4 regions of the Micromonospora sp. NPDC023956 genome follow, and region 4 is predicted to be linked to each of the others. Evidence: riboswitches for the same ligand, from Rfam matches in the RefSeq annotation. Region 4 holds a riboswitch; each other region holds the start of a gene.
What was found. Region 4 has a riboswitch for cyclic di-AMP ahead of AB0F58_RS05185 (NlpC/P60 family protein). Riboswitches for the same ligand answer to the same signal wherever they lie in the genome.

Region 1: it holds a riboswitch for cyclic di-AMP, as region 4 does, so the genes downstream of both, AB0F58_RS10080 (hypothetical protein) here and AB0F58_RS05185 (NlpC/P60 family protein) in region 4, are expected to answer to the same signal.
Region 2: it holds a riboswitch for cyclic di-AMP, as region 4 does, so the genes downstream of both, AB0F58_RS03075 (hypothetical protein) here and AB0F58_RS05185 (NlpC/P60 family protein) in region 4, are expected to answer to the same signal.
Region 3: it holds a riboswitch for cyclic di-AMP, as region 4 does, so the genes downstream of both, AB0F58_RS12605 (C39 family peptidase) here and AB0F58_RS05185 (NlpC/P60 family protein) in region 4, are expected to answer to the same signal.

The regions. Positions count from the first base shown of each region.
Region 1 is NZ_JBEZZN010000004.1:100,745-107,812, reverse strand. Features, by position in the region: gene AB0F58_RS10095 (alpha/beta hydrolase) at 1-235, shown strand, start outside; gene AB0F58_RS10090 (AAA family ATPase) at 454-2,571, shown strand; gene AB0F58_RS10085 (cation diffusion facilitator family transporter) at 2,713-3,627, shown strand; cyclic di-AMP (ydaO/yuaA leader) riboswitch at 3,781-3,911, shown strand; gene AB0F58_RS10080 (hypothetical protein) at 3,916-4,989, shown strand; gene AB0F58_RS10075 (PfkB family carbohydrate kinase) at 5,141-6,127, shown strand; gene AB0F58_RS10070 (5'/3'-nucleotidase SurE) at 6,124-6,963, shown strand; gene AB0F58_RS10065 (STAS domain-containing protein) at 6,982-7,068, opposite strand, start outside.
Region 2 is NZ_JBEZZN010000002.1:141,266-148,333, reverse strand. Features, by position in the region: gene AB0F58_RS03105 (TIGR03618 family F420-dependent PPOX class oxidoreductase) at 96-515, opposite strand; gene AB0F58_RS03100 (hypothetical protein) at 589-1,374, opposite strand; gene AB0F58_RS03095 (hypothetical protein) at 1,537-1,917, opposite strand; gene AB0F58_RS03090 (helix-turn-helix domain-containing protein) at 2,029-2,373, opposite strand; gene AB0F58_RS03085 (carbonic anhydrase) at 2,542-3,222, shown strand; gene AB0F58_RS03080 (hypothetical protein) at 3,479-4,045, shown strand; gene AB0F58_RS03075 (hypothetical protein) at 4,152-5,162, opposite strand; cyclic di-AMP (ydaO/yuaA leader) riboswitch at 5,166-5,297, opposite strand; gene AB0F58_RS03070 (YibE/F family protein) at 5,463-6,782, opposite strand; gene AB0F58_RS03065 (metal-sensitive transcriptional regulator) at 7,002-7,068, opposite strand, start outside.
Region 3 is NZ_JBEZZN010000005.1:94,330-101,397, reverse strand. Features, by position in the region: gene AB0F58_RS12610 (acyltransferase) at 11-1,330, shown strand; cyclic di-AMP (ydaO/yuaA leader) riboswitch at 1,603-1,740, shown strand; gene AB0F58_RS12605 (C39 family peptidase) at 1,948-2,784, shown strand; gene AB0F58_RS12600 (CDP-glycerol glycerophosphotransferase family protein) at 2,772-4,535, opposite strand; gene AB0F58_RS12595 (bifunctional cytidylyltransferase/SDR family oxidoreductase) at 4,572-6,068, opposite strand; gene AB0F58_RS12590 (ABC transporter ATP-binding protein) at 6,184-7,038, opposite strand; gene AB0F58_RS12585 (ABC transporter permease) at 6,995-7,068, opposite strand, start outside.
Region 4 is NZ_JBEZZN010000002.1:571,794-578,861, forward strand. Features, by position in the region: gene AB0F58_RS05150 (cell wall-binding repeat-containing protein) at 1-716, shown strand, start outside; gene AB0F58_RS05155 (hypothetical protein) at 825-1,253, opposite strand; gene AB0F58_RS05160 (hypothetical protein) at 1,340-1,816, shown strand; tRNA gene AB0F58_RS05165 (tRNA-Gly) at 2,017-2,090, opposite strand; gene AB0F58_RS05170 (zinc metalloprotease) at 2,379-3,362, shown strand; gene AB0F58_RS05175 (pyridoxamine 5'-phosphate oxidase family protein) at 3,427-3,984, opposite strand; gene dcd (dCTP deaminase) at 4,080-4,658, shown strand; gene AB0F58_RS05185 (NlpC/P60 family protein) at 4,741-5,634, opposite strand; cyclic di-AMP (ydaO/yuaA leader) riboswitch at 5,794-5,926, opposite strand; gene AB0F58_RS05190 (NlpC/P60 family protein) at 6,162-7,068, opposite strand, start outside.

The DNA.
Region 1 (7,068 bases), on a different contig from region 4:
CCTGGCCGAACTGGGGGACGTGCCGGCGGCGGCGCTGGTCGGCGACCGGGACCGGCTCACCCCGCCGCCGTGTGCGGAGTCGATCGCGCAGGTGCTGCCGACCACCGAGCTGACCGTCTGCCCCGGCGCCGGCCACATGCTGATGATGGAGCGCCCGGAGGAGGTCAACGCGGCGGTCGTCGCGGTGCTCCGGCAGGCGCTGGCCACGGTGGCGACCGAGGAGTCGGCGGCCTGACCGGCTCTGCGGCGTTGGCCGGTGGCGGCCTGGTCGGCGTGCCGTACGCCCGCGCGCCGGCTGCCTCGGCCCACCGGGTAGGGAAAACGATATAACGGGAGTAATCACGTCGGAACCGGGATGGCCCGACCGCCGGTCGAGCCGCTGCCCGTACCCTCGGCCGGGTCAGGTTGGCGCGGGTCCGCGCCGTCCGCCACCGACAGCACAGGAGCCCGTGCGTGACCGACCAGAGCACCCTCGAGCAGGAGATGGCCGCCGAGCAGCGGCATCTCGACCGGGTGTACGCCCGGCTGGCCGAGCTGCGGCGGTCGGCCGCCCGCGCCGAGCGGGACGGCTACCACCTGGCCCAGGTGGGCAACTTCGGCGCGCTGGTCGAGCGGGACGCGATGGTCTTCCACGCCGCCCAGCGCCGGCACCTGCTCGACGCCGAGCACGAGGGGCTGGTCTTCGGCCGGCTCGACCTGCGGGACCGGTCGGTGCTGCACGTGGGACGGCTCGGGGTGCGTGGCGAGAACGCCGAAACCCTGGTGGTGGACTGGCGGGCCCCCGCCGCGGCGGCGTTCTACCAGGCCACCCCGGCGCAGCCGCTGGGCGTGGTGCGGCGGCGCACCATCGGGTCCTCGGCCGAGCGGGTCACCCGGATCGAGGACGACCTGCTCGACCCGGCGGCGGCCCCGCCGGAGATGCCGGTGGTCGGCGACGGCGCGCTGCTGGCCACCCTCTCCCGGGCCACCGGGCGGGGCATGCGGGACATCGTGGCGACCATCCAGCGGGAGCAGGACGAGGCGATCCGCTCCCCCGGCTCGGGCGTGACCATCGTCTCCGGCGGACCGGGCACCGGCAAGACCGCGGTGGCCCTGCACCGGGCGGCGTACCTGCTCTACTCCGACCGCAGCCGGTACGCCGGGGGCGGGATCCTGGTGGTCGGCCCGTCGACGGTCTTCGTCGAGTACATCGCCTCGGTGCTGCCGTCCCTCGGCGAGGAGACGGCCACCCTGCACTCGCTCGGCTCCCTCTTTCCCGGCATGACCGCCACCCGCACCGACCCGCCGGACGTGGCGGCGGTCAAGGGTTCGCTGCGGATGCGGCGGGTGCTGGAACGCGCGGCGCACGACGCCGTCCCGGACGGTCCGGACGAGCTGCGCCTGCTCTACCGGGGGCAGTTGCTCCGGCTGACCCGCTCCGAGCTGGACACCATCCGCACCCGGGCGCTGCCCCGGGGCGCCCGCCGCAACGAGGTGCGCCGGGCCGGCTTCGACGGGATCTTCGCCGCGCTCTGGGCGCAGGCCCGCCGGATCGGGCTGTCCGGCCTACCCGGGCAGCGGGCCTTCGAGGACGAACTGGCCGACCGGGCGGAGTTCCGCGAGTTCCTCAAGGCGTGGTGGCCGCGCCTGCACCCGCGGCACGTGCTCGGCTGGCTGGCCCGTCCGGAGCGACTGCGCGCGTACGCCGGGGGGCTCCTCTCCGGCGCGGAGATCCGCGCGTTGACGGCCGCCTGGCGGACGCTGGACCGCGACGGGCTGACCATCGCCGACATCGCGCTCCTGGACGAGCTGGACGCGCTGCTCGGTCAGCCGATGAAGCCCGCCCGGCGCCGGCGCGACCCGTTCCAGCTCGCCGGTGGGGTCCGTGAGCTGAGCACCTTCGGCGAGCGGCAGCGCGCCCAGCGCGCGGCGGCCCGGGAACGCCCGGCCGACTACCGCGACTACGCGCACGTGGTGGTCGACGAGGCGCAGGACGTGTCACCGATGCAGTGGCGGATGCTCGGCCGACGGGGTCGGCTGGCGTCCTGGACGGTGGTCGGTGACCCGGCGCAGACCGCCTGGACCGGCGACCCGGTGGAGCTGTCCCGGGCCCGCGACCAGGCCGTCGGTCGGCGCCGGCGGCACGAGTTCACGCTGACCACGAACTACCGCAACTCGGCGGAGATCTTCGCGGTGGCGGCGGCCGAGATCCGCACGGTCCACCCGGACCTGCCGCTGCCGACGGCGGTCCGCTCCACCGGCGTGCACCCGGTGGCGCTGACCGTGCCGGCGACGCAGCTGGCGGCCCGGACGGTCGAGGCGGTCGCCGCGCTGCTGGCCGAGGTGGCCGGGACGGTGGGCGTGATCACGCCGGTGCCCCGCCGGGACGAGGTGGCCGGTTGGCTGGCCGACCTGGACTCGCCGCGCCTCCAGGTGGTGACCAGCCTCCAGGCCAAGGGCATGGAGTACGACGGCGTGGCGCTGGTCGCCCCGGGCGAGATCCGGGCCGATCCGGGTTCCGGCGTGCGGACGCTCTACGTGGCGCTCTCCCGGGCCACTCAGCGGCTCACCACCATCGACCCGGTCGACTGACCCACCCGTTCTCGCCCGGCCGGCCGCCCGACGAGGCGGCCGGCCGCTTCCGTCGTGGACGCGCGACCCACAGTCACTTGCACACATAGCGATGTGAACATACATTGGGTCCGGACCGGACGGGGAACGGAGGGTGGGGGCGTGGGCGCAGGTCATGACCACCACGGCGGGATCGCACACGCCGCGCAACGGCACACCGGCCGGCTCTGGGCCGCGTTCGGCCTGCTCGCCACCCTGATGGTGGTCGAGGCGGTGACCGCCCTCGGCACCGGCTCGTTGGCCCTGCTCTCTGACGCCGGCCACATGTTCACCGACGTGCTCGGCATCGGCATGGCGCTGGCCGCGATCACCGCCGCCCGGCGGGCCGGCCGGGATCCGCAGCGCACCTTCGGCCTCTACCGGCTGGAGGTGCTCGCCGCCCTGGCCAACGCCGTCCTCCTCTCCGGGGTCGCGGTCTACGTGCTCGTCGAGGCGGTGCGCCGGTTCGACGACCCGCCCGAGGTGACCACCGGCCCGATGCTGGTGGTGGCGGTGCTCGGGCTGCTGGCGAACCTGGCCGCCTTCGCGCTGCTGCGCGAGGGCGCGAAGGAGAGCATCAACCTGCGCGGGGCGTACCTGGAGGTGGTGGCCGACCTGCTCGGCTCGGTCGGCGTGATCGCCGCCGCGGTGGTCATCGTGCTCACCGACTGGTGGTGGGCCGACCCGCTGGTCGCGGTGGCGATCGGGGTCTTCATCCTGCCGCGTACCTGGCGGTTGGGGCGGGCGGCGCTGCGCATCCTGGTCCAGGCCGCGCCGGAGCACCTCCAGGTCGACGCGGTACGCGACCGGCTGAGCGCGGTGCCGGGCGTGGTCGAGGTGCACGACCTGCACCTCTGGACGCTCACCTCCGGGATGGAGGTCGCCTCGGCCCACCTGACCACGGATCCGGCGGCCGAGGTCGGCAGCGTGCTCGCCGCCGCGCGGACCGCGCTGCACGAGGACTTCCACATCGACCACGCCACCCTCCAGGTCGAACCCGGCGAGTCGCCGGGCGTCTGCGGCCGGGTCGAGTGGTAATTAGGACAGACTTAAATCTGGGAGTGTATTGTCCGCCTATGTCGGATATACCGGTGTCATCTGGTGAGAGTGGTGTGGCCGCCGCTGCCCCTGGGACACCGGCTTCGGTAGTCTCGGACCCGGTCACCGCCGGGCGGCGCCCTCCGGCGCCTGCGGGGACCGCCGCCTAATCGCCGTGACGGCGAGCCGGGGAACCACGTCCTTGGGGTGCATCCGCGTGAGCGGTAGGGATCTTCCGTCCCGAACCCGTCAGCTAACCCGGTCGGCGGCTGACGGAAGGACATGTGCATGCCAGTAGTGGCACCCGTACGACGTACCGCCGCCCGGATGGCGGCACTGATCGCCGCGACACTCGCCCTCGGCGTCGCGGCCGGCCCGGTCACGGTGGCACCCGCCGCGGCGGCGCCCCCGCTGACGGCCCGAGCTCCCGGCGACGACCCCGAGGGAGGCACCCCCGCACTGCGCGCCCAACTCGAGGCGGCCAGCAAGGGGTGGCTCGACGCGAAGGACGCGCTCGCGAAGTCGGTCGCCCGCCAGCAGAAGATCAACCAACAACTCGCCGCCACCGAGAAGGAACTGGCGGTCCGCGACGAGAAGGTCGGCGTGATCGCCGGGCTCGCGTACCGGACCGGCCGACTCGGGCCGGCCTCGGCACTGTTGACCAGCGGCTCGCCGGAACACTTCATGGACCGGGTCGCCGCACTGGACGCGGTCGCCGCCAACGAGGACCGCGAACTGCGCGGCCTGCTGGCCACCCGCGAGCAGGCCAACCGGGCCCGGACGGCGCTGAACCGGGAGATCGCCGAGCAGCGCAAGCAGGTCGCGGTGATGGAGAAGCGCAAGCAGCAGGCCGAGCAGGCGCTGGTGGTCTCCAACCGCAAGACGGCGGCCACCCGCCCCAGCGGGGGCAGCGACTCGTCCCGGTCGACCACGGCGAAGCCGGCGCCACGCAACTCCGACGGCTCCTGGCCGTCCGAGTCGTGCAGCGTCAACGACCCGACGCCCGCCAACGGCTGCATCACCCCGCGCACGCTGCACGCGCTCAACCAGGCCAAGGCCGCCGGCTTCACCCGCTACGTCTCCTGCTACCGCTCCGGCGGGTCCGGTGAACACCCCAAGGGCCGGGCCTGCGACTTCGCCGCCCAGAAGACCGGCTTCGGCGGCGACGCCACCGGCGGTGACCGGACGTACGGCGACAACCTGGCGGCGTACTTCAAGAACAACGCCAGCCGGCTCGGCGTGCTCTACGTCATCTGGTACCGGCAGATCTGGCTGCCCAGCAGCGGGTGGAAGTCGTACAGCGGGGCCAACGGCGACCCGTCCAGCGACCACACCAACCACGTCCACCTGTCGGTCTACTGAGCCACCCCGCGCGGCCCGTCACCCCGTCCGGGGTGACGGGCCGTCGGCCGTCGTCGGCCGGACGGAAGCCTCCACCGAACCCCCCGGAAGGGGTCGCATGAGCGGCGCCGGGAGGGGAACCCTCCGGCGAGCGGAGGAGAGGCGGACACCCATGGACGGCCCCGACGGGTACGTGATGGTCTTCGCGCCGGCACCCGTGCTGACGGTCACCGTTGACCAACCGAGCGCCGAGACCGAGCTGCACCTGCACCCGGGCGGCCAGGGGGTCTGGCAGGCCCGCATGATCATGTCGCTCGGGGTGCCCGTGGTGCTCTGCGCCAGCCTCGGCGGCGAGATCGGCCAGGTACTGGAACCCCTGCTGGTCACCGAGGGGGTACGGCTCAAGCGGGTGCTGCGGGACACCGCCAGCGGTGGGTACGTGCACGACCGGCGGAACGGGGCCCGGCACGAGGTCGCCGACGTCCCCGGTCGCCCGCTGACCCGGCACGAGCTGGACGAGCTGTACAACCTGGCGCTCGGCGAGGGACTGCGCGCCCCGGTCAGCGTGCTCAGCGGCCCCGGTGAGCCGTCGATCGTCCCGCCCGACCTCTACCGGCGGTTCGCCGCCGACCTCGCCGCGAACGGCGGCCGGGTGGTCGCCGACCTCTCCGGCGAGCACCTCGACGCGGTGCTCGCCGGCGGGCTGTTCTTCCTGAAGGTCAGTCACGAGGAACTGCTCCGCGACGGCCGGGCCCGCTCGGCGGACGAGGACGAGCTGACCCGCGCCCTGTACGACCTGCACGCCGCCGGGGCCGAGACGGTGGTGGTGAGCCGGGCGGACCAGCCGGCGTTCGCCCTGGTCGACGGGGAGGTCCTGGAGGTCGTCATGCCCCGGCTGGAGGCGGCCGACCCCCGTGGCGCGGGCGACTCGATGACCGCCGGGGTGGCCGCCGTCCTCGCTGGCGGCGGCGACATCCGCACCGCGATCCGTACCGGCGCGGCGGCCGGGGCGTTGAACGTCACCCGGCACGGCCTGGGCACCGGGCGTCTCGACTCGATCGCCGGTTTGGTGGAACGGGTGCGGCTGGTTCCGGCGGGCAACCGCCCGCAGGAACGGACCACCCCGGAGGAGCTGGCCGACCGGGCGGCCGGACGATGAGCCTGCGGGTACTGGTCACCAACGACGACGGCGTCGCCGCGCCGGGACTGGCCCGGCTCGCCCAGGCGGCGGTCGAGCGTGGGCTGGACGTGGTGGTGGCGGCCCCGCTGGAGGAGGCGAGCGGCACCAGCGCCTCGATGACCGCGTTGGAGCGCGAGGGACACGTGGTGGTCCGCGACCACCCGTTGCCCGAACTGCCGGACGTGCCGGTGTACGGGGTCGGCGGCTCCCCCGGTTTCATCGTCCTGATCGCCGTGCACGGCGCGTTCGGCCCGCCGCCGTCGCTGGTGCTGTCCGGGATCAACCGGGGCGCGAACGCCGGCCGGGCGGTGCTGCACTCGGGCACGGTCGGCGCGGCGTTCACCGCCGCCGCCAACGGGTGCCGGGCGATGGCGGTCTCGCTGGACGTGCTCTCGACCGCCGACGCCACCGCCGGCAGCGGCGGCGCGGCGGTGCACCCGGCCGCCCGGGTACGCGACACCGAACGGCACTGGTCCACGGCCGCCCAGGTGGCCCTGGACCTGCTGCCCCGGCTGACCGCCGGCCCGGTGGAGAGCGTGCTCAACGTCAACTCCCCGGACCTGCCGTACGAGCGGCTCCGGGGGGTACGCCGGGCGTCCCTGGCCACGTTCGGTCAGGTGCAGATGACGGTCGCCGAGGCGGGGCACGGGTTCGTCCGTACCTCCCTCGAGGAACCGGGGCAGGCGGTGCAGCCGGGCACCGACCTGTTCTGGCTCGCCGAGGGGTACGCCTGCGTGACCGCGATCCGGGCGGTCACCGAGGTGACCGACGTGAACCTGGCCGGACTGAGCGGTGAGGATTGGCGACCGGTCTGACCCGGCCGCGCGGGGCGGTCAGGCGCCGGGCAGCACCTCGGGCTGGGGCGCGGCGGCGGCCCCGGCGAAGTACGGCTCCGGCGCGCCGAAGAGGCCGAGCAGCCC
Region 2 (7,068 bases), 430 kb from region 4:
ATTGCCCCTGCCAGGGGCTCACGGAGATGTCAACGACCCGTCCCCGGCAACCATTCCGCCCCTGCCCGGCCGGGGTCCGGCGGCGGCTGTGCGGGTCAGAGGGTCCCGAGGAGGCGGGTGACGGTGATCTCGATGACCACCCGGGCGGGATTGACCCGGGGCGGGCGGTACCGCTCGGCATAGCGGCGCTCCGCCTCGGTCACCGCCGGGGCGTCGGTACGGACCACGGCCCGGCCCTCGATCGTCAGCCAGCGCCGGCCGTCGACCTGGCACACCGCCACCGGTGCCCCCTGCGGGCCGGCAGCGGCGACGTGGTGGGCCTTGTGGGACGTCCCCGAGGTGATCACCCGGGCCAGGCCGGCCTCCGGGTCGAAGGTCACCCCCACCGGTACGACGTGCGGCGTGCCGTCCGGGCGCAGCGTGGTCAGGGTCGCGAGGTGCCGTTCGCGGCAGAACGCGGCGACCCGTTCGTCGTGCGGGTCGAGCCGGTGCCCGCCCCCGGTCCGCTGGCGCATGTCGTCCCCTGTCCTCCGGTCAGTGCGATCATGGCACGACCGTCCCGGATCGGGGGCGATGTCCGGTCCGTGGTCAGGCGACGGCGGCCCGCCCCTGGTGGAACTCCGGGCGGACCGGCCGGTTGGCGGCGACCGTCGGTTGCTCCGTACCGGGCAGGGGGAGCAGGTCGGAGGTCTCGGGCTCGCGTCCGGCGGCGGCGAACGCCTCGTCGCGCAGGCTCCGGGCGGACGCGGCGGCCACTTCCGCGTCGTGCCACGCGGTCCGCTCCCGGTCGGCGGCGATCCGGTGCCGGGCGAGCAGGTGGTCCCGGACGGCCCGGCGCAGCACCAGTTCCTGCTCGACCGGGTGCCGCCGGGGGTCCCACCCGTTGCGGTGCGCGAAGACGTCGCTGAGCTGTTCCTCCGACAGTTCCCGACGCCAGTACGCGGCCAGCGCGGTCCGGTGCAGGTAACGCTCCCGGTCGGCGTACTCGGCCGGGGTCTGCGGAGTGTGCGGCAGGGGCAGGGCCGCGGCGCTCTCCAGGCGGCGCAGGCCCGCCTCGGCGTCCTGGTACGCCTGCCAGGCCGCCTCGACCGCCTCCTGGGCGGCGAGCCACTCGGACCGCTGGCGTCCCGCGGTCAGCGCGGCGCGTTCGGCGGCGACCGCCACCTCCTCGGCGTACCGGTCGAGGTCCTGCCGTTCCCGGGTCACCTCCAGCTCGGCGGGGAGTACGGCCTGCCGGATGCGGCGGCCCGTGCGGAACCGGTCCGGTCGGGCGAGCAGGGTGGCGACGACGGCCACGATGACGCCGAGGAGGGCCAGCCAGATGACGGCGGCCCGGGGTACGTCGAGCAGGACGGAGGAGAGGACGGTCTGCATCACCAGCACCTCGTGACGGGAGGACGGGACAGGACTCGAACGGGGGTGCCCGGTCCAGGCGGGCGCGGACGCGTCGGCCCGGCGGGAGTCCCCGCCCACGGCGGACGTCGACCGGTCGAGGGCTGCGGGAGCGTCCGGGGCCGGTCGGTCGTGGGCGGTCGGTCAGGCCGGGGGCGGGCCGCGTCGGCCCGGAGACCCCCGTCCGGGGTCGGCGGCCGGCGGCGGAAGCAGGGTGGTGACCGCCGCGAGGGCGGTGCCCGGGTCGTCGGCGCGGCGGACCGGCGCCCCTGCGGCGTCGGCGTGCTCGTCGACGGACCGGGCGGGCACGGGCGCCACGACCGGCCGGACGGCAGGCTGCCCGACGCCGACCGTGGGGGCCGGCCGGAGCGGGGGCGAGGCCGGGAACGCCGACTCGGCCGGGGCGGCGGTGGCCCCGCCGAAGGTCAGCGTCAGGACCAGGGCGGTCAGCGCCAGGCGGGTCAGCACGCGCAGGGCGCGCAGCATCGTCGGCCCGAGCGGGCGGACGAAGGCGGGCGGCTGCACGGTTCCAACCTAACGGTCGGGCCGCCCGGTCGCCCACCGGTGACGGTGGTGTGACCGGATCCACCGTGGTCCGGCGGCGTCATCTTCCGTCCAGAAAGGACGCGACGGTGGTCAGGAGGGGGCGGCGGCCGGCTGCTCGTCGCTCGGCGCGGTGAAGAGCGCGAGCAGGGCCCCCACGTGCTGGTACGCCTCGGCGGGGTGCCGGAATCGCCCGGCGGGGTTCACCGTGTACTCGTTGCGTCGACCGACCCGGGTGCGTTGGAGGTAGCCCCCGGCCTCCAGGTCGGCCACGATCGCCTGCGCGGCCCGCTCGGTGACGCCCACCTCGTCGGCGACGTCGCGCAGCCGGGCGGTGGGGTTACGGGCGATGGCGAGCAGTACGTGTGCGTGGTTCGTGAGGAAGGTCCAGTTGCGCTGGCTCCCGCTCCCACGCTGCGTCGTCGCCATGACCGTCATGTTATGGCCCTCCCTTCGCATTCGCCGCCGCGCCCTCCGCTGTCAACACCTGAAATCCATATCACGTATCCCTTGACGTAGTTTGCGCTCCGTGTGACGGTGGTGGCAAGCCGTGTTCCCCCGCCGTTCGGGTGTGCGGCCCCGGCCCGCAGGAGGGGTGGAGGAGTCATGACCGTTTCCGGTGCACCGCAGTCTCCGACGAGTCCCGCGCAGGCGCTGGTCGAGTTGCAGACGGGCAACCGTCGCTTCGTCACCGGCAGCCCGCTGCACCCCAACCAGGACGCCATCCACCGGACCGCGGTCGCCGACGGGCAGCACCCCTTCGCCGTCGTGCTCGGCTGTTCCGACTCCCGACTGGCCGCCGAGATCATCTTCGACCGGGGCCTCGGTGACCTCTTCGTCGTCCGCACCGCCGGGCACATCGTCGGCACCGAGGTGCTCGGCAGTGTCGAGTACGCGGTGAGCGTCCTGGAGACCCCGCTGGTGGTCGTCCTCGGCCACGACTCCTGCGGGGCGGTCCAGGCCGCCCGGGAGGCCGACGGCACCGGGACGACGCCCCCCGGGTACCTGGGGGCGGTGGTCGGCGCGGTGGTGCCCAGCCTCCGCCACGCCGCCCGGGAGGGGATCGACGACATCGACGGGATCGTCGACATCCACATCGACCACACCGTCGAGGTGCTGCTGGAGCGTTCGGTGGCGCTGAACCGGGCGGTGCGGGAGGGGCGGTGCGCGGTGGTCGGCATGTCGTACCGACTGGCTGCCGGCGAGGTACGGGTGGTCCGCTCGGTCTCCGCCACCGAGGACGTCGCCCTCGCCGCCGGCCCGGTCGCGCCCTCGGCCCGGTGCTGACCCGCCGGTCCTGCTGACCCACTGGTCCTGCTGACCCACTGGTCCTGTTGACCCATCGGTCCTGTTGACCCGTCGCCCCCGTCCTGCTGGGAGGGCCCGACCGTCGGTCCCGGCACGGCTGTAACGGATCGTCCTTTGTGGACGCCGTTCGAGGTGGACGCGGACGACGGACCTTCCGATCCCGTGCCGTCGTACGCCGTCCGCCGGATCCCGCCCGCTGGGCGGCCCGGCCGGTGTGCGATCGGAGGACCGGGCCATGAGTCTCGCGACCTGCCGGAAGGGCCTCGCCATGGCCCTGACGACGGCCATCCTGCTGCCCCTGACCGGATGCGGGCCGGGCGAGGGGGCGGTGCGTACCGGCTGGCTGGCGCCCTCGTCGCCGGCCCGGAGCACCCCCGGCACGCGGGTGCCGGCACCGGTCACCGGGGCCTGCCGGCTGGTCGAGACGGCCACCGTCCGGGCCCTGCTGGAGCTGCCGGCGGTCCGGAAGAAGGAGCGCCGGCCGGTCGACGCGGTGCCGGGCGTCCGGACGTACACCTGCGAGCTGCTCGCCGACGGGGAGCCGGTGCTCACCGTCAGGGTCGCCGTCGGACCGGCCAGCGGCAGCGCGTCGGCAAACGTCCGGGCGGCCCTCGACGACCGTCCGGGTGAGCCGGTCGATGGCCTCGGCGACGCGGCGGCCTACGACCGGTACGGCGACACCGGCACGGTCGCGGCGGCGTTCCGGTCGGGTGCCCGGATGCGGGTGCTCCTCGTCTCCGCTCGCCGGGGTGGGCGGGCGGAACTGGTCGAGGTGGCCCGGACGGTGGCCCGGCGACTCTGATCCCGGCGGGCTGCCGCCCGGTCACCCCACCCGCTTCTCGGCCCGGTCACGCGAACGGGCCCCGCCTCCGGTGGTTCGGAGGCGGGGCCCGGTTCGGTGGCGGGGATCAGAGCATCGACACGTGGACGTGGTCCGTGTGGTCGGAGGGTCCGCTGTACGAACTCCAGTTGGTCGCCGGGAACCAGATCTGCTTGTTCCAGATCACGTAGTAGATGCCGAGCCGGTCGGCGTTACGGACCAGGAACGCGGTGAGGTTGTTGCCGTACATCCGTTCCTTGGTGGTGTCCCACCGACTGAATCCCGACTTCTGGAGCGACCAGTCGCAGGCCCGCCCCTTCGGGTGCTCGTACGGCCCACCCGGTCGGTAGCACCCGACGAACATGTCGAAGCCGGCCCGCTTGACCTCCTTGTACATGTGCAGGGTGCGCGGGGTGATGCAGCCACCGGTGGTCGGGTCGTCCTCGGTGCAGCCCTGCGGGCGCCAGTTGCCGTTGCTGTCCCGCCCGGGGCCGGGCCGGGCGATCGGGGAGGTGGCGTCCACCAGGCCACCGGTCAACCCGACGCCGCCGACCAGGGCGAGCGACCGTTCCGCCTCGCGCTTGCGCTTCTTCAGGATGTCGGCCTGCTTCTGCTGCTCCAGCACCTCGGCGTCGAGCGCCTTCTTGGCCCGTTCCGCCTGGTCCCGGGCGGCGGCGACCGCGCCGACCTTCCTGTTGTTGACCATGTTCAGCTCGTCCAGCGCGCTGGCCCGCTTGACGAACGAGTCGGGCGTGTCGCTCTCCAGCAGCATGGAGGCGGGGCCGACCCGGCCGGTCATGTAGGACCGCACGGCGATGGTGGCCACCTGGGGGGTGAGCGCCTTCAGCTCGTTCTGCGCCCGCTGGACCTCCAGGGCGAGGGTGAGCTGGCGCTTCTTCGAGGCGTCCAGTTTCGCCTGGGCCTGTGTGTAACTGCGGTTCGCCTCCTCGATGACCTCGTTGAGGAGCTTGGGCTGCTCGCCGTCGTGCCCCGACGGGCTCGACGGCTCCGCCAGCGCCGGCGCGGGCCCGGCGGCCACGGCGAGGGCGGCGAGCACGGCCACGACAGGTTTCAGCCAGCGGCGTAGGGGTGCCGTCACAGTGTTCCCTTCCGTCGACCGCCGACCGGGTTAGCTGACGGGTTCGGGGCGGAAGTGGCCCCTACCGCTGACGCGGATGCACCCCATGAACCTGGTTCCCCGATTCGCCGGTGGGCGATTAGGCGGTGGTACCGCTGGCGCCGGTGCGCGCCTTCGGCGGTAACCGGCAGCGAGGTTACCTGACGGTGGGCATGGGGTTCTACGCCCGGATCCCGACCAAAAGCGTTATTTCCTTATTGCATTCCGTCACTCCTGTCACATTTGTCAAGATCAGGCGCCCGACGGCTACGCTGTGGAGTTTCACCATGACGAATCCGTGTTCCCCGGGCGGCCCGTCGCCGGGGCGGCGTCGGGGGCGCCGGTGGTGGCGGCACGGGGGCTGCTGAGGGCGGCCAGGGCCTCGTCCGGGTCACCGGCGGGCCGGGGCGGGCGGCGGGCCGGCGGACGATTCCGGCCAGCGGTGGTCACCAGGGCGGCCAGGCCGGTGGTGATCGGCACGGCGGCGATCAGTCCGAGCGTCGCGACGATGCTGCGGACGATCTCCTGGGCGAGGAACTCACTGGTCACGATCTCGCTGATGCCACGCGTGTCGGCGGTCAGCAACAGCAGCAGGGGCAGCGACGCCCCCGCGTACGCGAGCACGATCGTGTTGACCGTCGAGGCGATGTGCGCCCGGCCGACCCGGGTGGCCGCCCGGTAGAGCTGGAGCCGGGTGAGGTCGGGGTTGGCGCGGGCCAGCTCGGTGACGGTGGCGGCCTGGGTGACCGTGACGTCGTCCAGCACGCCCAGGGAGCCGATGATGATGCCGGCGAGAAGCAGTCCGTGCAGGTCGACGTCGGCCTGGAACATCGACAGCGTGGTGGCGTCCTCGGAGCCGTACCCGGTCAGGTGGGTGAACGCGGTCGCCAGGCTGCCGAGGATGCCGGTCAGCACCAGGCTGGCCAGGGTGCCCAGGACCGCGACGGAGGTCTGCGCGGTGACCCCGTGGGTCAGGTACAGCACCACGAACATGATCAGCGCGGCACCGGTCACCGCCACCGGCAGCGGCGCCTGTCCGGCGCTGATGCCGGGCAGCACGAAGGTGAGCAGGATGGCGAAGCTGGCCACCAGCCCGCCGAGCGCGGCCAGGCCGCGCCACCGGCCGAAGGCGACGATGGCGACGGCGAACGCCAGGGCCAGCCAGATCAGCGGTTGCCCCCGCTGGTGGGCGGCGATGCTGTAGCTGCTGACCGTCGGGTCGGCCGGGTCGGTCAGCACCACCAGGACGATCTCGTCGCCGACCTCCACCGCCGGTGCTCCCGGTCCGGTGGGCAGCGCCGTCTCGACCCGTTGCCCGGCGTCCGGCCCGGTGTCCACGGTCACGGTGACGGTGCCGCACGGCCCCTCCGTCGTCCCCTCCGGGGTCTCCGGGGCGGGCGGGCAGGGCTCGGTCACCACCCGCGCCACGGTGCCGTGGTAGCGGGCCGCGTCCTCGCCGCCGCCGACCGACGGGGTGTCCCGGGGCCAGAGCACCAGCGCCGCGACCAGGGTCACCAGGAAGAGCGGGACCACGGTGGCGATCAGGACACGCCGGACGCGCGGCGGCGCGGCGGTGGCGGGACGGCTGTGGTCGTGGCCCATACCTTCTCCCTGCGGTCCTGACGCGGGCGGTTGCCCCGGCCGGACCATTCTGCCGGGTGCGAAGCCGCAGCTCGCAGCCTGCTCACCGGCCCGCCCGCCACCGCTTTCCCCGGTTCGGCGACACGGCGGTGTCCCCGCACCAGGACACCCCCGTGTCGGCGATGCGCAGCGGCGCGGCGCGGCGCGGCCCGGTACCGCGTCGCGTCGGGGGTGCGGGGCTCAGCCGCGCTTCATCAGGCGGCCGACCGCCGCCATCATCTCGGTGGCCATCTCGTCGGCGCGCCCC
Region 3 (7,068 bases), on a different contig from region 4:
GGGCGGTGTCATGACCAGCCTCACCCCGACGGCCGGGGTCGACCGGTCCCGGTCCCGCCTGCCCTCCCTGACCGGGTTGCGGTGGATCGCGGCGATGCTGGTCTTCGGCTTCCACGTCGGGACGATGCGGATCATCGTCGAGCCGGAGTTCAAGGCCGTGGTGGACCGGCTGTTCACCCTGGGCCTCTCCGGGGTGCAGTTCTTCTTCGTCCTCAGCGGCTTCGTGCTGGTCTGGTCGGCCCGTCCGCAGGACACGAGGTGGGGGTTCTGGCGCCGCCGGCTGGCCAAGATCTACCCGAACCACCTGCTGATGTGGGCGGTGGTGCTGCTGGTCGGGATCTGGTTCGCCGACCCGGTCAACCCCTCGGCGGCGGTGCAGAACCTCCTGCTCGTACAGGCCTGGAACCCCACCCCCGGCTACTTCTACAGCATGAACACGGTGAGCTGGTCGCTCTCCTGTGAGCTGTTCTTCTATGTCTGTCTGCCGTTCGTGCTGCCGGCCCTGCGCCGGACGCCGTCGTGGGCGCTCTGGGCGGTCGTGGCGGCGGTGCCGCTGGTGATCCTCGCCCTCTGGCCGGGTCAGCTCCTGGTGCCGGAGGAGAGTCGGTGGTGGTTCACCCAGATCTTCCCGCTGGTCCGCTCCACCGAGTTCTGGATGGGCGTCGCCGCGGCCGAGCTGATGCGGCGCGGCCACTGGCGCGGCCCCGGGCTGCCCCTGGCCAGCCTGATCTTCCTGGTCACCTGGGTGGTGGCCGGGGAGTGGATCCGCGCGGAGCTGTGGGCGGCGCTGCTGTCGGCGGTGTACATCCTGGTGATCACCTCGGCGGCCCGGGCCGACGTCCGTGGTCTGCCGTCGCCGTGGCGCTCCCGGCCGCTGGTCTGGCTCGGCGAGGTTTCCTTCGCCTTCTACCTGGTGCACGTCTTCGTGATGGTCACCATCCTCCGACTCACCGGCGACCACGGAGTCGGCTTCACCGGCTGGACGGGTCCGCTGGTGGCGGTCGGCTTCCTGCTGCTGAACCTCCTGCTGGCGTGGCTGCTGTACCGGTGGGTGGAGACCCCGATGATGCGTCTGCTCGCCCCGGGCCGACGGCGTCCCCCCGCCCCGACCGGTCCCGCCCCGGTGGGCGGGCAGCCGGCGGTCGCCCCGCCCCGGCAGCGGGTGGCCGACGGGGCCGCCCGGGGCGGGCACGCCGCCGCCCCCGTCGACGACCGGGCGCCGGAATCCGACCGGACCGTGGCGACCGGCGCGGGTGGGCCGAGCCTGCGCGAGGGACCGCCGGACCGCCCCTCGGGCGGTGCGCGGACCGCAGGCGTGACCGGATCGTGACGTGACCCGGGGCACGCTCTGCCCCCGCCGCACCTTCGGCCCGCTCGTCCCGATCCGCGCCGAATGGGGCGGCCGGGTTGTGCCGGTGCCGTCCGGAAATCGCCTGCTGGTGCCCGGAAAACGGGTCGTCCCATTGAGTGACGTCAGCCCGCCTCTGCGTCGAACTTCCGGGTCTGTGGAGTCGTTTGCCCAGCTCACGATGGTTGGCAGGGGTTTGCGACATCAGTAGTGTCGGCCCGTCTGGTGCGGTCGTAGGTCGCAAAGGGCGACACCGCGCCGGCCCGCCTAATCGTGTTCCACGAGCCGGGGACCCAGGTACGTCGGGGTGAATCCGCGGGGCTGACCCGTGGTAGGGCGATCTTCCCGCCCGAATCCGTCAGCTAACCCGGTAGGCGGTGTCGGAAGGAGTAGTTCGTGCTGCACGCCCCCGTTTCCCGGTTCCTCCACGGTGCCCAGGTGCCGCCGGCCCTCCCGTCGCGCCGCCGACACTGACTCCGGCGTACACCCGCAGACGCCGTCCGAGCGGGCACCCTTCGCCACCGTCGACCCCACGCACGGTCCGCCCTGCGTCGACCAGGTGCGCCGCTCTCCACCCCTGCCTTCTCGTGGAGGAATCCGTGAAGTACCCGGTCCCGCGACCGTTCAACCTGTTCCGAGCCCGCCGCTACCAGGTCGCCGCCTCGGCGACGGTGCTGGTGGCGGCGTCCACCGCCGGTGTCCTGCTCGTCGACGCCGACCCGCCCGCGCCGCGGCAGGAACCGGCCGCCGCCGCGGTCGAGCCGGACCGGTCGGCCGCCGCCTCCCGGCACCGGGACCGGGTCACCGCGTCCCCGGCCAGCCCGTCCGCCGTCGCCACCACCCCGCCGGCCAGGCGGTCCGCGTCACCCGCCGCCACCGCCTCGCCGAACCGGGACCTGACTGCCCGGCCCACCCCGCCGAAGCCACCCGCGTCGAAGGTGCTCGACATCCAGTACCAGGAGCAGAGCACCTTCTACTACTGCGGTCCGGCCGCCACCCGGATCGCGCTGACCGCCCGGAACATCGTCCGCAGCCAGGACGACCTCGCCGTCCGGCTCAACACCACGCAGTCCGGCACCAATTCCGCCGAGGACACCACCCGGGTCCTCAACGACCTCGTCGGCCGGGACGTCTACCGGACCCGGACGATCCCCGGTGGCGCGGCCACCCCGGCCCAGATGGACCGGCTCCAGGCGGACGTGGTCCGGACCGTCGGCAACGGGTACGCCGTCGTCCTCAACATCGCCGGTTCCGCCACCGACGTGGCCGGCGGCTGGCACTCCTACCCCGGCGGGCACTACCTGACCGTGGTCGGTTACCGGGACAACGGCCGGACCGTCCGGATCGCGGACCCGGCGAACGCCGCCGCCGGTTCGTACTGGATGACCACCATCAACCTGGCGCACTGGGCCGCCACCCGCGGCTACTCCGCCTGACCCGCGCGGGGAGCAACCGTCGCGGTGGCCGGAGGGGTTCCCTGCTCGGCAGCACCCGGTGACAGGGGACCCCTCCCGCCATCCCCGGCGGCGGGGCGGGCCGTCGGCACGGCGGCCGGCGCGAGGTGCGCCCGGGCGGCCGACAGGAACCCCTCGGCGTACGACTCGACCGGGAAGTCACCGAGGTAGTGGGTGCGCATCGCCCAGCGCGCCTCGGCCAGCGGGTCGGTGCCGAGCAGCCGCTCCAGCACGTCGTCGACGTCGGCCAGGTCCCGGCGCAGCACGTAGCCGGAGCGGGCCAGCGGGAAGCGCTCGGTGAACGCGTCGCCGTCGGCGCCCATGTCGGTCACCGCGTACGGCTTGCCGGAGTAGAGGTAGTCGGAGATCACCCCGGAGACGTCCGAAATTAGCGCGTCGGAGCGGTTGACGCAGTCGACGAGGCTCATCGCCCGGCTGGCGTCGGTGCCCCAGACGTGCTGCCGGCCGGTGCGGGAACGGTCCGCCGCGAGCAGTTCCGCCACCCGGGCGAGCTGCCGCGCCGACTCCGGGTTCTGGGCGGTGTACGGGTGGGCCCGCAGGATCACCGTCGCCCCCCGGGCCAGCAGCCGGCCGACCAGCGCCTCGGCGACCGGCAGCGAGCAGTAGTTGGCGTCCGCGTGGTGCCCGGTCCAGGTGGGGGTGTACAGCACGGTCGGCCGGGCCGGCATCGGCACCGGCGGACGGCGCACCCCGATCGCCTCCACCTGGGGGCGACCGACGATGACGAACTTCTCCGCCGGGATCTGCACCCCGGCGCGGGCGTACCGGTCGACGGCGGCCTGGCCGGCCACGAAGTTCCGGTCGAAGATCGCGGAGACCGGGTTGGCGCTCGGGGCCTTGTCGCTGTCGCCGTGGTGGATCTGGATGTGGGTGAGCTGGGTGAACCGGATGCAGTGCGCGTTCTTCGCGCCGTGGTTGACGTAGAACGCCACCCGCAGGCTGGGCACCAGCGCCTCGTCGATCGCCTTCAGCGTCGGGCAGTACACCACCGGTGCACCGGTCGCCGCCGCGATCGGGGCCAGGAACTCCGGTTCGCGCAGCAGCACCAGGAACGGCCGACCGATCCGTTCCAGGTACGGCAGCCACATGGTGACCTGGTACTCCGAGCCGGGCGGGGCGGAGAAGTAGAGCAGGAACTCCGGCTGGTGCCGGGCCAGCGCGCGGGCCACCGGGCTGGCCGCCGTCGACGGGCGGAACCGCCGTCGGGCCAGGCGCAGCCCGACCATCCCGGCGAGCCCTCCGACGAGCAGGCTGACCAGCAGGGCGTACCAGGTGGGCAGGGCGAGGAGCGCGCCGAGCGCGACCGCGCCGAGCAGCACCGGGACCGCCGCGCCGACGTGGCCGGTGGTCAGTCCGGGCCGGACCGGCAGGTTGGCGGTGCGGATCTCCAGCCCGCCGGCCACCCGCAGCGGTCCGTCGAGCAGCACCAGCGCGAGCAGCACCAGCGCGGTGGCCACCAGGGCGGGGTCGAAGCCGGCGTCGTGGCGGCGGGCGTACCCGACCAGGATGCCGGCGGCGACCAGGACGGACTCGGCGGCCACGTCCGCGCCCGGCCGGATCCGGCGCTCCCACGCCCCGGCGGCCAGCGCGGCGACCGCGAGCACCAGGCCGGGCACGGTGGCCCCGGTGAGCGCGACCAGGAGGAAGGCCAGGACCGCCAGGCCCACGGTGAGGCAGCGGGCGAGCAGTTTCCGGACCAGGGTGCCACGCATCTCGCTGACTCTCCTGCCTGTCGCGTGGATGTGGGTTCAGCGGGTGGCCGGCGCGACCGGGGCGGCCGGCCCGGCCTGGGCCGGCACCGCCGGCTCGTCGGTCGAGCGGCGGACGTCGATGACCTGGCCGGTGAGGTCGGACAGGAGCACGTCGAGTGAGGCGCGGGCCACCGTCGCCGCGGCGAGCAGGGTGTGTTCCGGCTCCGCGCCGAACGCCCGGGTACGCATCGGGGTGGCGGTGCGTTCCGGGTTGACGCAGTTGACCCGGACGCCGAACTCGGCCCACTCGTCGGCGAGGGCCTGGGTGAGGTTGACCAGGGCCGCCTTGGTCGCCGAGTAGAGCGCGTACCGGGCCCGGCCCCGGGTGTACGAGCTGGAGGTGTAGAGCAGCAACTGGCCCCGGGTCTGCCGCAGGTACGGCAGCGCGTGCCGGGCGACGGTCACCGGCCCGACGAAGTTGACCTGGAGGAGGCGGTCGATGGTCGCCTCGTCCATCTCGGCCAGGGCGCCCTTCTCCAGGATTCCGGCGGTGACCACCACGTGGTCGATCCGGCCGGTGGCCTCGAACGCGGTGCGGAGCGCGGCCTGGACGTCGGCGTCCCGCTCCACGTGGGTGCCGGTGGTGGAGCGGCTGACCGGGAAGACCTGTGCGCCGTAGCGGCGGGCCAGTTCGGCCACTTCGTGACCGATGCCGTAGCTGCCGCCGAAGATCACCAACGTCCGGCCGGTCAGCTCCTCGGTGTACCGGTGCTCGTCCACCGGCCGGGGGGCCCGCGCGGCGGCGAGTTGGAAGAGCTTGTCCACCAGGTGCACGTCGACCGGGTGGGTCACCTTGATGTTCTCGTCCGAGCCGTCGATCACCCTGATCGGCACCTCGGGCAGGTAGCGCAGCACCACGCCGCAGTCGTCGGTGGCGGCGAAGTGCGGGTCGTCGGCCGCCCGCCGGTACGCCTCCCGGATGGTGCCGGAGCGGAACGCCTGCGGGGTCTGCCCGCGCCGCAGCCGGGAGCGCACCGGGATGCCGGTGATGCAGTCGTCGTCGCCGACCTCGACGATGGTGTCCGCCGAGGGGATCGCCACGTCCACCGCCTGGTACGTCCAGAGCGCGTTCACGCACTCCCGGACGATCCGCCCGCTGAGCAGGGGGCGTACCGCGTCGTGGAAGAGGATGTTGCAGTCGTCCGGGCCGATCGCGGCCAGCGCCAGCCGGGTGGTGTCGCTGCGCGTTTCGCCACCGGGCATGACCTGACGGACCTTACGGAAGCCGGCCGCCTCGACGATGCCCTGGGCGTCCTCGACGTAGCCGGGGGCCATCAGCACGAGGATGTCGTCGATCTCGGGGGCCGCCTCGAAGACCGCGATGGTGTGTTCGATGATCGTCTTACCGGCGATCTTGACCAGTTGCTTCGGGATGCCCAGCCCGACCCGGGAACCCGTCCCGCCGGCCAGCACCACCGCCACCGTCCGCGAGGGCCGCCACGGCGCCGGGGCCTGCGTACCGGTGCCGGCGCCGTCGGGGTGGTCCTGCGTCATCGCGATCCTCACTGATCCAGGGGCTGGTGCTTCTTGCCACGGCGGGCGACGGCACGACGGTCAGCGGGTGCCCGGTCCCGGTGTCCGGTCCCCGGCACCCGCTCCACCGGTGGCGTCAGCGACTCACCATGTACTGCTCGTACGCCTTGGTCACCTCGGAGGTGGGTCCGTCCATCCGGATCGTGCCGGACTCCAGCCAGATCGACCGCTCGCAGGTGTCCCGGATCGAGCTGATCGAGTGGCTGACCAGGAAGACCGTACCCGCGTCGGCGCGCAGTTGGCGGATGCGCTGCTCGCTGCGGCGGCGGAACCGGGTGTCGCCGGTGGCCAGCGCCTCGTCGATCAGCAGCACGTCGTGCTTCTTCGCGGCGGAGATGGAGAACCGCAGCCGGGCCTGCATCCCGGAGGAGTACGTCCGCATCGGCAGCGAGGCGAAGTCGTCCCGGTCGTTGATGCCGGAGAAGGCGAGGATCTCCGGGGTGACCTTCTTGACCTCGTCCGGGGTCATGCCCATGGCCAGACAGCCGAGCGCCACGTTGCGCTCGCCGGAGAGGTCGCCGAGCAGGGCGGCGTTCACGCCGAGCAGCGACGGCTGCCCCTGCGTGTAGATCGCGCCCCGGTTGGTCGGCATCAGCCCGGCGATCGCCCGCAGCAGGGTGGACTTGCCGGAGCCGTTGCTGCCGATCAGCCCGATCGCCTCGCCCCGGTACGCGGTGAAGCTGACGCCCTTGACCGCGTGCACCTCGCGCAGCGTCGGCCGCTGCGGCTGCCGGGTGACGATCCGCTTCAGGGCCGCGACCGGCGAGGCGGCACCGCCGGTGCCGGCACCGTAGACCCGGTAGATCAGGTGGGCGTCGTCCACGATCACGGTCGGGATGCGGGTGCCGACCGGGGTCGTGGTCACGTTCGTCGGAAGGTTGTTCAGCTCAGCCACGGCCGTATTCCTGTTCGCCACGCCAGAAGTAGACATAACCGCCCAGGCCCGCCAGGAGCGCCCAGG
Region 4 (7,068 bases):
CGACGCCCGACACCGTGCTGGTGGCCACCGGGATGAACTTCCCGGACGCGCTGTCCGCCGGTGCCGCCGCCGGAGCGCAGAACCTGCCCGGCAAGGGGACGTCGGCGGTGGTCGTGCTGACCAACGACAACCTCCTGCCGGTAGCCACCAAGAGCTACCTCGACGCCCTGCCGGGGTCGTCGGTGGTGGTCGGCGTGGGCCTCCAGGGCGCGACCGCGACCAAGCCGTACGGCTCCGTGCCGCTCTACGGCGACAGCCGCTTCGAGACCGCCCTGCTGACCGCGTGGGCGTTCTTCGGCGGTCAGAACCACATCGGGCTCGCCACCGGCATGAACTGGCCGGACGCCCTGGCCGGCGGGGCGCTCATGGCCTCGCTCGACGGTCCGCTGATCCTCACCCTGGGCACCGCCGACTACTTCGGCTTCGAGCCGTGGTACCTCGGGGACGAGACGAGCGGCTCGGTGCACACCGGTCTGGTCTTCGGCTCGGCGCCGGTGGTCAACACGATCCAGGCGCAGGGCCTCGGCACCGTCATCAGCGGTCCCGCCGGCTACACCTCGCAGTCCAACACCACCGACGTCTACCGCGGCACCGCCGGTACGACGGCGACGTCCGGCCAGCGGGCGACCGGGGCCGCAGCGCCGGTCGACGGTCCGCGTACCCGGGCTGAGCTGGAGGCCGCTGTCAAGGCGGCCAAGGAGCGGCTGAAGAAGTAACGCCACGCCACATCCGCGACAGGGGCCCCGCCGTTCGGCGGGGCCCCTGTTATTCGAAGCGACAGTGGCGGGACGGCGACGAGGCGCTCGGCGGCCTCGGCCAGTGCCTCAGCCGGACCCCACCGGCTCGTCGTGCCAGCGGAAGCCGACCTCGTCGTCCTCAATGCTCAGCAGGAACTCGGCAACCTGATGGCCGTCCGGGTGGGTCAACGTGACGGCCGCCCGTACGGCCTCGTAGGCCCGTTCCATGGCCTCGTCGTCCTCCGCGTCGACGGCGACGTTCCACGCGACGAAGAGCGGACGCAGCGGCTCGAACCCCGGCAGCGGGCGGAACCGGCCGTACGTCCACGGGAAGTCGTGACTCTGCTCGTCGATCTCGCCTACCAGCTCGCCCTGGTGGTACAACCGCCACACCATGCCCGCATTCACCGCGACAGCGTAGGCGGCGTCGATGTACGAAACCTCGGCGAGGCCGTGATCCTGCGTGATCAGGCGGCCGAGGGCTGCTGCATCGGCGGCGAGGGGAGTTCGTCTCACGCCACTCGCCTGCTGTCCGCCGGCCTCATGCGGACTGGATGCGGGCGGTACGGCCACACGGCGACCCTGCGGCAGACTTGGACCTTGTGCCAACTCAGCCGCTGATTCGCAAGGTTCACTTTGAGATCCGTCCGTGGGGCCAGGGTCCCGACCCGGCGCGCGAGTTATTGCCGTACGTCGACACCGTGAGCTTGGTGGACCTGGTTTCGGGCTTCGAGCACGCCGCTGGCCACGATGTGCCCGGCGCGTATGCCGGGATCGTTCTCGATCACTTCAATTCCGGTGACCTGGCTGCCTACCTCACCGGACGATCGGACTCCGCCTACCGGTCCAGGCAAGGCGTGATCGCCCTACTCGGTTGCGACTGCGGCGAGGTCGGCTGCTGGCCTCTGGAAGCCCAGGTGACTACTACCGAGGACTCGGTGATGTGGCGCAACTTCTCACAGCCCCACCGCCCCCAGCGCGACTATGGGGACTTCGGTCCGTTCGTGTTCCGTCGAGACCAGTACGAGCGCGCGGTTCGCGAGGCGGTGGCCGCCAGTCTGCCCCCATCCCCCCGTTAGGTGCCAAGGACTGCGGCGCCCGCTCGGTGTCCGAAGGCCAAGAGAAGGCGGCGGCCGGCACCTCGGACAGGCTGGAGGCCAAGGGCAAGAAGGCGGGCAGGAAGCGTGCCCGTGGCCCGTGGATGGCCCGCCGGATGCTCACGGCCCGAGGAACATCGAAGGCCCTGGCTGGACTTGCGTCCCGACCAGGGCCTTCGTGGTGGAGCGGGTGACGGGAATCGAACCCGCACTGTCAGCTTGGGAAGCTGATGTTCTGCCATTGAACTACACCCGCAGGCGGCACCACTGTACCTGAGCGGCTGACCGTCCGCACCAAGGTACCCCGTCTTGGTCTGCCCGCGCCGCCGGGGAGAGCCGAGGAGAGCCGCGCCGGGCCTCGACCCGCCGGGACGGGTGCCCGGCGGGGCGCCGAGGGGAGCTTCGACGACCGGAGATGACGAGAAGTTACCGCGCGGTAACGCATGCCCATTCTCAAATGTGTCTATGGGCTGTAACCTCTGCCCAACGTTCTCAGCCGCGGTGTGACGCACCTCCCGTCACGCCGGCAGAAAGAGGTGGACACATGGGACGTCGTCCCAACCTGCTGACCCGGCGTGTGGCCGGTGTCGCGACCACGACCCTCGCCCTGCTGCTCAGCACGGGGGCGATCGGTGTCGCTCCGGCGGCAGCGCACGCCGACCACGCGGATGAGGCCTGCGTCGCGCCAGCCGACACCCACGCCCACTCGAAGGTCAAGGTCGGTGGTGTCGCCAAGCACGAGCCGAACGAGCTGACCCCGCAGCAGGTCCGTGAGCGCGAGGCGGACCTCGCCTCCGTGCTGGCCGCACGGGCCAAGCGGACCGACCTCCAGCAGGCGCCGACGGCGATGGCCTCGATCACGATCCCGGTCGTGGTGCACGTGATCCAGCGGGACAGCACCCGGGCCGGGGGCAACATCCCGGACTCGATGATCAACTCGCAGATCAACGTGCTGAACCAGTCCTTCAGCGGCGCGACCGGCGGCACGGGCACCGCGTTCGCCTTCCAGTTGCAGGAGATCAACCGGGTCATCAACCCGGCGTGGTACCCGATCGTGCAGGGTTCCTCGGCCGAGCGCTCGATGAAGACCTCGCTGCGCGAGGGCGGTAAGGGCACCCTGAACTTCTACCTCGGCGAGCTGAGCGACGACCTGCTCGGCTGGGCGACCTTCCCGACCCGCCGGCTCAGCAGCATGGACGGCGTCGTCGTGCTCGGCGAGTCGCTGCCGGGCGGCACCGCGACCAGCTACAACCTGGGCGACACCGGCACGCACGAGGTCGGCCACTGGCTGAACCTGTACCACACCTTCCAGGGCGGCTGCTCCGGCTCCGGCGACAGCGTCTCGGACACCCCGGCGGAGGCCGAGCCGGCGTTCGAGTGCCCGACCGGCCGGGACACCTGCGCCACCGCCGGCCTGGACCCGATCACCAACTTCATGGACTACACGTACGACTCGTGCATGTACCAGTTCACCACCGGGCAGGCCAGCCGGATGCTGACCGCGTGGAACGCCTATCGCGCCGCCTGACGTACCCGACGTAACGTTCCGATGCCGGCTCCGCCCCGCGGAGCCGGCATCGGCGTGTCGGGGTTCAGGCCGCGGCCCGGTGCGCGGCCCGTCGCCGCCCGGCCCGTGGCCCTGGTACGGACGGCTGGCCGGCCGCCGGGTCACTCGCCCGGGGATCCAGCCAGACCTGCACCGCCGGGTCGCCGCCCGGCCCGGCGCCGAGAACCTCCGGCCCGACGTGATCGCGCCGGGCGAGCATCGCCACGTCGACGGTGAACTCGAACAACCGCCAGTCCGCCCGGGGCTCGGCCCGGAAGCACTCCGCCAGCCGGGCCACCCGTGCCTGGTCGGTGACCGGACGCGCGTGCCCGGCCACGTACGCCTCGTCGTCGCTCTCCTCCGGCGGGAACGAGTGCAGCGCGTACCGCCCGTCGCGTTCCAGGTCACGTCGCTTGGGCGAGTCGATGACGAAGCAGAAGAGCCCCTCGTCGGTGATGACCGGGGAGACCGGGTGGACCCGGGGGCCACCGTCTGACCGGACCGTGGCCAGGTAGCCGAAGCCCGGGCCGTACTGCTGCATGAGGAGGCGGATCGCGTCGGCGAGGCGGGGCTCGTCGGAGGCGAACTCGGACCAGGAAGCCATACCGGCATTCTATCGAACACGCGTACGAAAAAGCACTCCGACGCGCTGGTCACCCGCAGGATCGTGGCAACCTCGGCACTGGATAGGGTGGTGCGATGCTGCTCTCCGACCGGGACCTCGTCAGCGAGATCAAGGCTGGCACGCTGGCGCTGGAACCGTTCGACGCGAGTCTGGTACAGCCCTCCAGCATCGACGTACGCCTGGACCGGCTCTTCCGGGTCTTCAACAACCACCTCTACACCCACATCGACCCGTCGTTGCAGCAGGACGACCTCACCTCGCTGGTGGAGGTGCCCGAGGGGGAGCCCTTCGTGCTGCATCCCGGCGAGTTCGTGCTCGCCTCCACGCTGGAGGTGATCTCGCTGGGTGACCAGCTCGCGGGTCGGCTGGAGGGCAAGTCGAGCCTGGGCCGGCTCGGGCTGCTCACCCACTCGACCGCCGGCTTCATCGACCCGGGGTTCTCCGGTCACGTGACGCTGGAACTCTCCAACGTGGCCAACCTGCCGATCACGCTCTGGCCCGGCATGAAGATCGGTCAGCTCTGCATCTTCCGGCTCTCCTCGCCGGCCGAGCACCCGTACGGCTCCGCCGTCTACGGCTCCCGCTACCAGGGGCAGCGCGGCCCCACCCCGAGCCGGGCCTGGCGGAACTGGCGCACCTGGCCCACCCGCTGACCGGCACCCCCGGCCTGCGGTCGCGCGCGCCCGGGTCCCCTGCTGCCCGGGAGAGCGGCAACAGGGGACCCCTGTCACCACCTCAGCCGGGGCGGCCGTAGCTGTGCACGGGACCGTCGTCGACCCGTTTCATCTTGACCGGTGCGCCGGCCCGGGAGGCGTGCACCAGCCAGCCGTCGCCGACGTACATGCCGACGTGGTGCAGGTCGGAGTAGTAGAAGACGAGATCGCCGGGGCGTAGCTCGCGCCGGCCCACCGGAGCGGTCGCCCGCCGCTGCTGGGCGGCGTTGTGCGGCAGGGCGACCCCGGCGCGCGCCCAGGCGGCGAGCGTGAGCCCGGAGCAGTCGTACGCGTCGGGTCCCTCGGCTCCCCAGACGTAGGGCTTGCCGATCTGGGCGCAGGCGAAGGTGACGGCGCGTCCGGCGGCACCGCCCGGGTAGGCGGTCGGGCAGGCAGCGGGGCGCAGGCTGGTGCCGGCGCCGTTGTCGTACGCCTTCAGGCGCACCTTCTGGAGCCGGGTGATGGCGGCGTCGATCTGCCGTCGTTTCGCGTCCAGCTGGCGATCGGTCTGGCTGAGCTGGGCGATGAGCCGGTCCAGCGGGTCCTTGCGGGCGCTGAGCTGGTTCCGCAGCTCGACCACGTGCCGGATGTCGGCCTGCTGCCGACGGGCGAACTGGTCGAGCAGTTCGAGTTGGTGGACGACGGTGGCCGGGGACGGGTTGGCGAGCATGGCGTTGAGGGCGGAGGCGTTCTCACCCTTGTACGCCCGTACCGCGAGCCCGCCGACCTTGCTCATCGCCTGGTCGACCTGGCGGCTCAGCGGCTCGATCCGGTCGGCGAGCGCCTGCGCCTGCCGCCGTTTGACGGCGAGGGCCTGGCGGGTGGCGTTGTGCTGTTCGATGACCGGTTCGAGGGCGTTCCACTCCCGGTCGATCTGGCGTTCGATCTCGGCGACCGAGGGTTCGGCGTGGGCCACGCCGGCGCCACCCGTCACGAGGACGGCGGCTCCGACGAGGACGGTGACGACGGTGTTGAAGCGGGACCAGCATGGACGCGGCGCAGCCGTCGACCGGGCAGCCGGAGCCGACCGGACGGACGGTGGCCGCGGGGCATGGTGTGCCACCGGGCTCCGTACTCCTTCTTCCGTTGACCGCCTACCGGGTTAGCTGACGGGTTCGGGCGGGAAGGGAGCGCCCTACCGTGGGTACGGATTCACCCCGATGGTGCTGGTGGTTCCCCGGCTCGCTCTGGTGTGGCGAGGTTTCTCCTGTGGCGACGTACGTCGTGCGACTCGGCGGTGTCGAGCCGTTGCCGCCTCCGATTGGCGGACCTGTCACCGGCTCGGCAAGTGCCGAGGCTAGAGACGACCCCCGTCGAACCGCAACACGCTTGGCGGGAGTGCCACCTGCTGATTTCCGACAGTAACCACTGTGGGCGCCATTCGTTCGCCCGAACGCGAAGGGGTCCCCGGCCGGCGGCCGGGGACCCCTTCGTCGGAATCGGTCAGTAGGGGCGGCGGAAGCCCGCGACCGGCATGTGGCTGATGCTGGCCACCTGCACCGGCTTCCCGGCCCGGGGGGCGTGCACCATGATGCCGTTGCCCAGGTAGAGCCCGACGTGGTGCAGGTCGCTGAAGAAGAAGACCAGGTCACCGGGGCGGGCCTCGGAGCGGCTGATCGTCTTGGTCTCGCGCCACTGCGCGCCGGTGAAGTGCGTCAGGTGGATACCCGCGGCCTTGTAGGCGTACTGGGTCAGCCCGGAGCAGTCGAAGGAGTTCGGCCCGGTGGCGCCCCAGACATAGGGGTCGCCGACCTGCGCGCAGGCGGTCTTGATGGCAGTGTTGGCGGCGCTGCTGATCACGCCCTTGATCAGCGGGCAGCCGGGGGCGCTGACCACGGTCTTCGGCATGGAGGCCCGGAGCCGCTTGATCTCCGCGTCGATCTTGGTCTTCTTGGTCGCCAGATCCTTCTGCTGCTGGACCTGGCTGGTGATCAGGGTGTCCAGCTTCTGCTTCTCGGTCTCGTACCGGGTCCGGATCTCCACCACGCCCTGAAGTTCCTTGCGCTGGTGGGCGGCGAGCCGGTCGAGCATGCCGATCTGCTCGGCCAGGGTGCCCGGCTTGGCGCTGACCAGCAGCGCCCCGATCTCCTGGGACGGGCCGGTCATGTAGTGCCGGGAGGCCAGCGCACCGATCCGGTTCATGGCCATGTCGCTCTGCAGTGCGAGCGGCTCGATCTTCTTCTGCAGGTCGGCCGACTTCTTCTGGTTGACCTTGAGTTGGCTACGAACCTCGTTGTACTTCTCGATCGTGGGCTCCAGCTGCTCCCACTGCTTGTCGATCTGCGCCTCGATCTCCTCGGGAGTGGGCGCGGCGTGCGCGGGAGCGGCGAGGAGGCCGACGCCGACCATG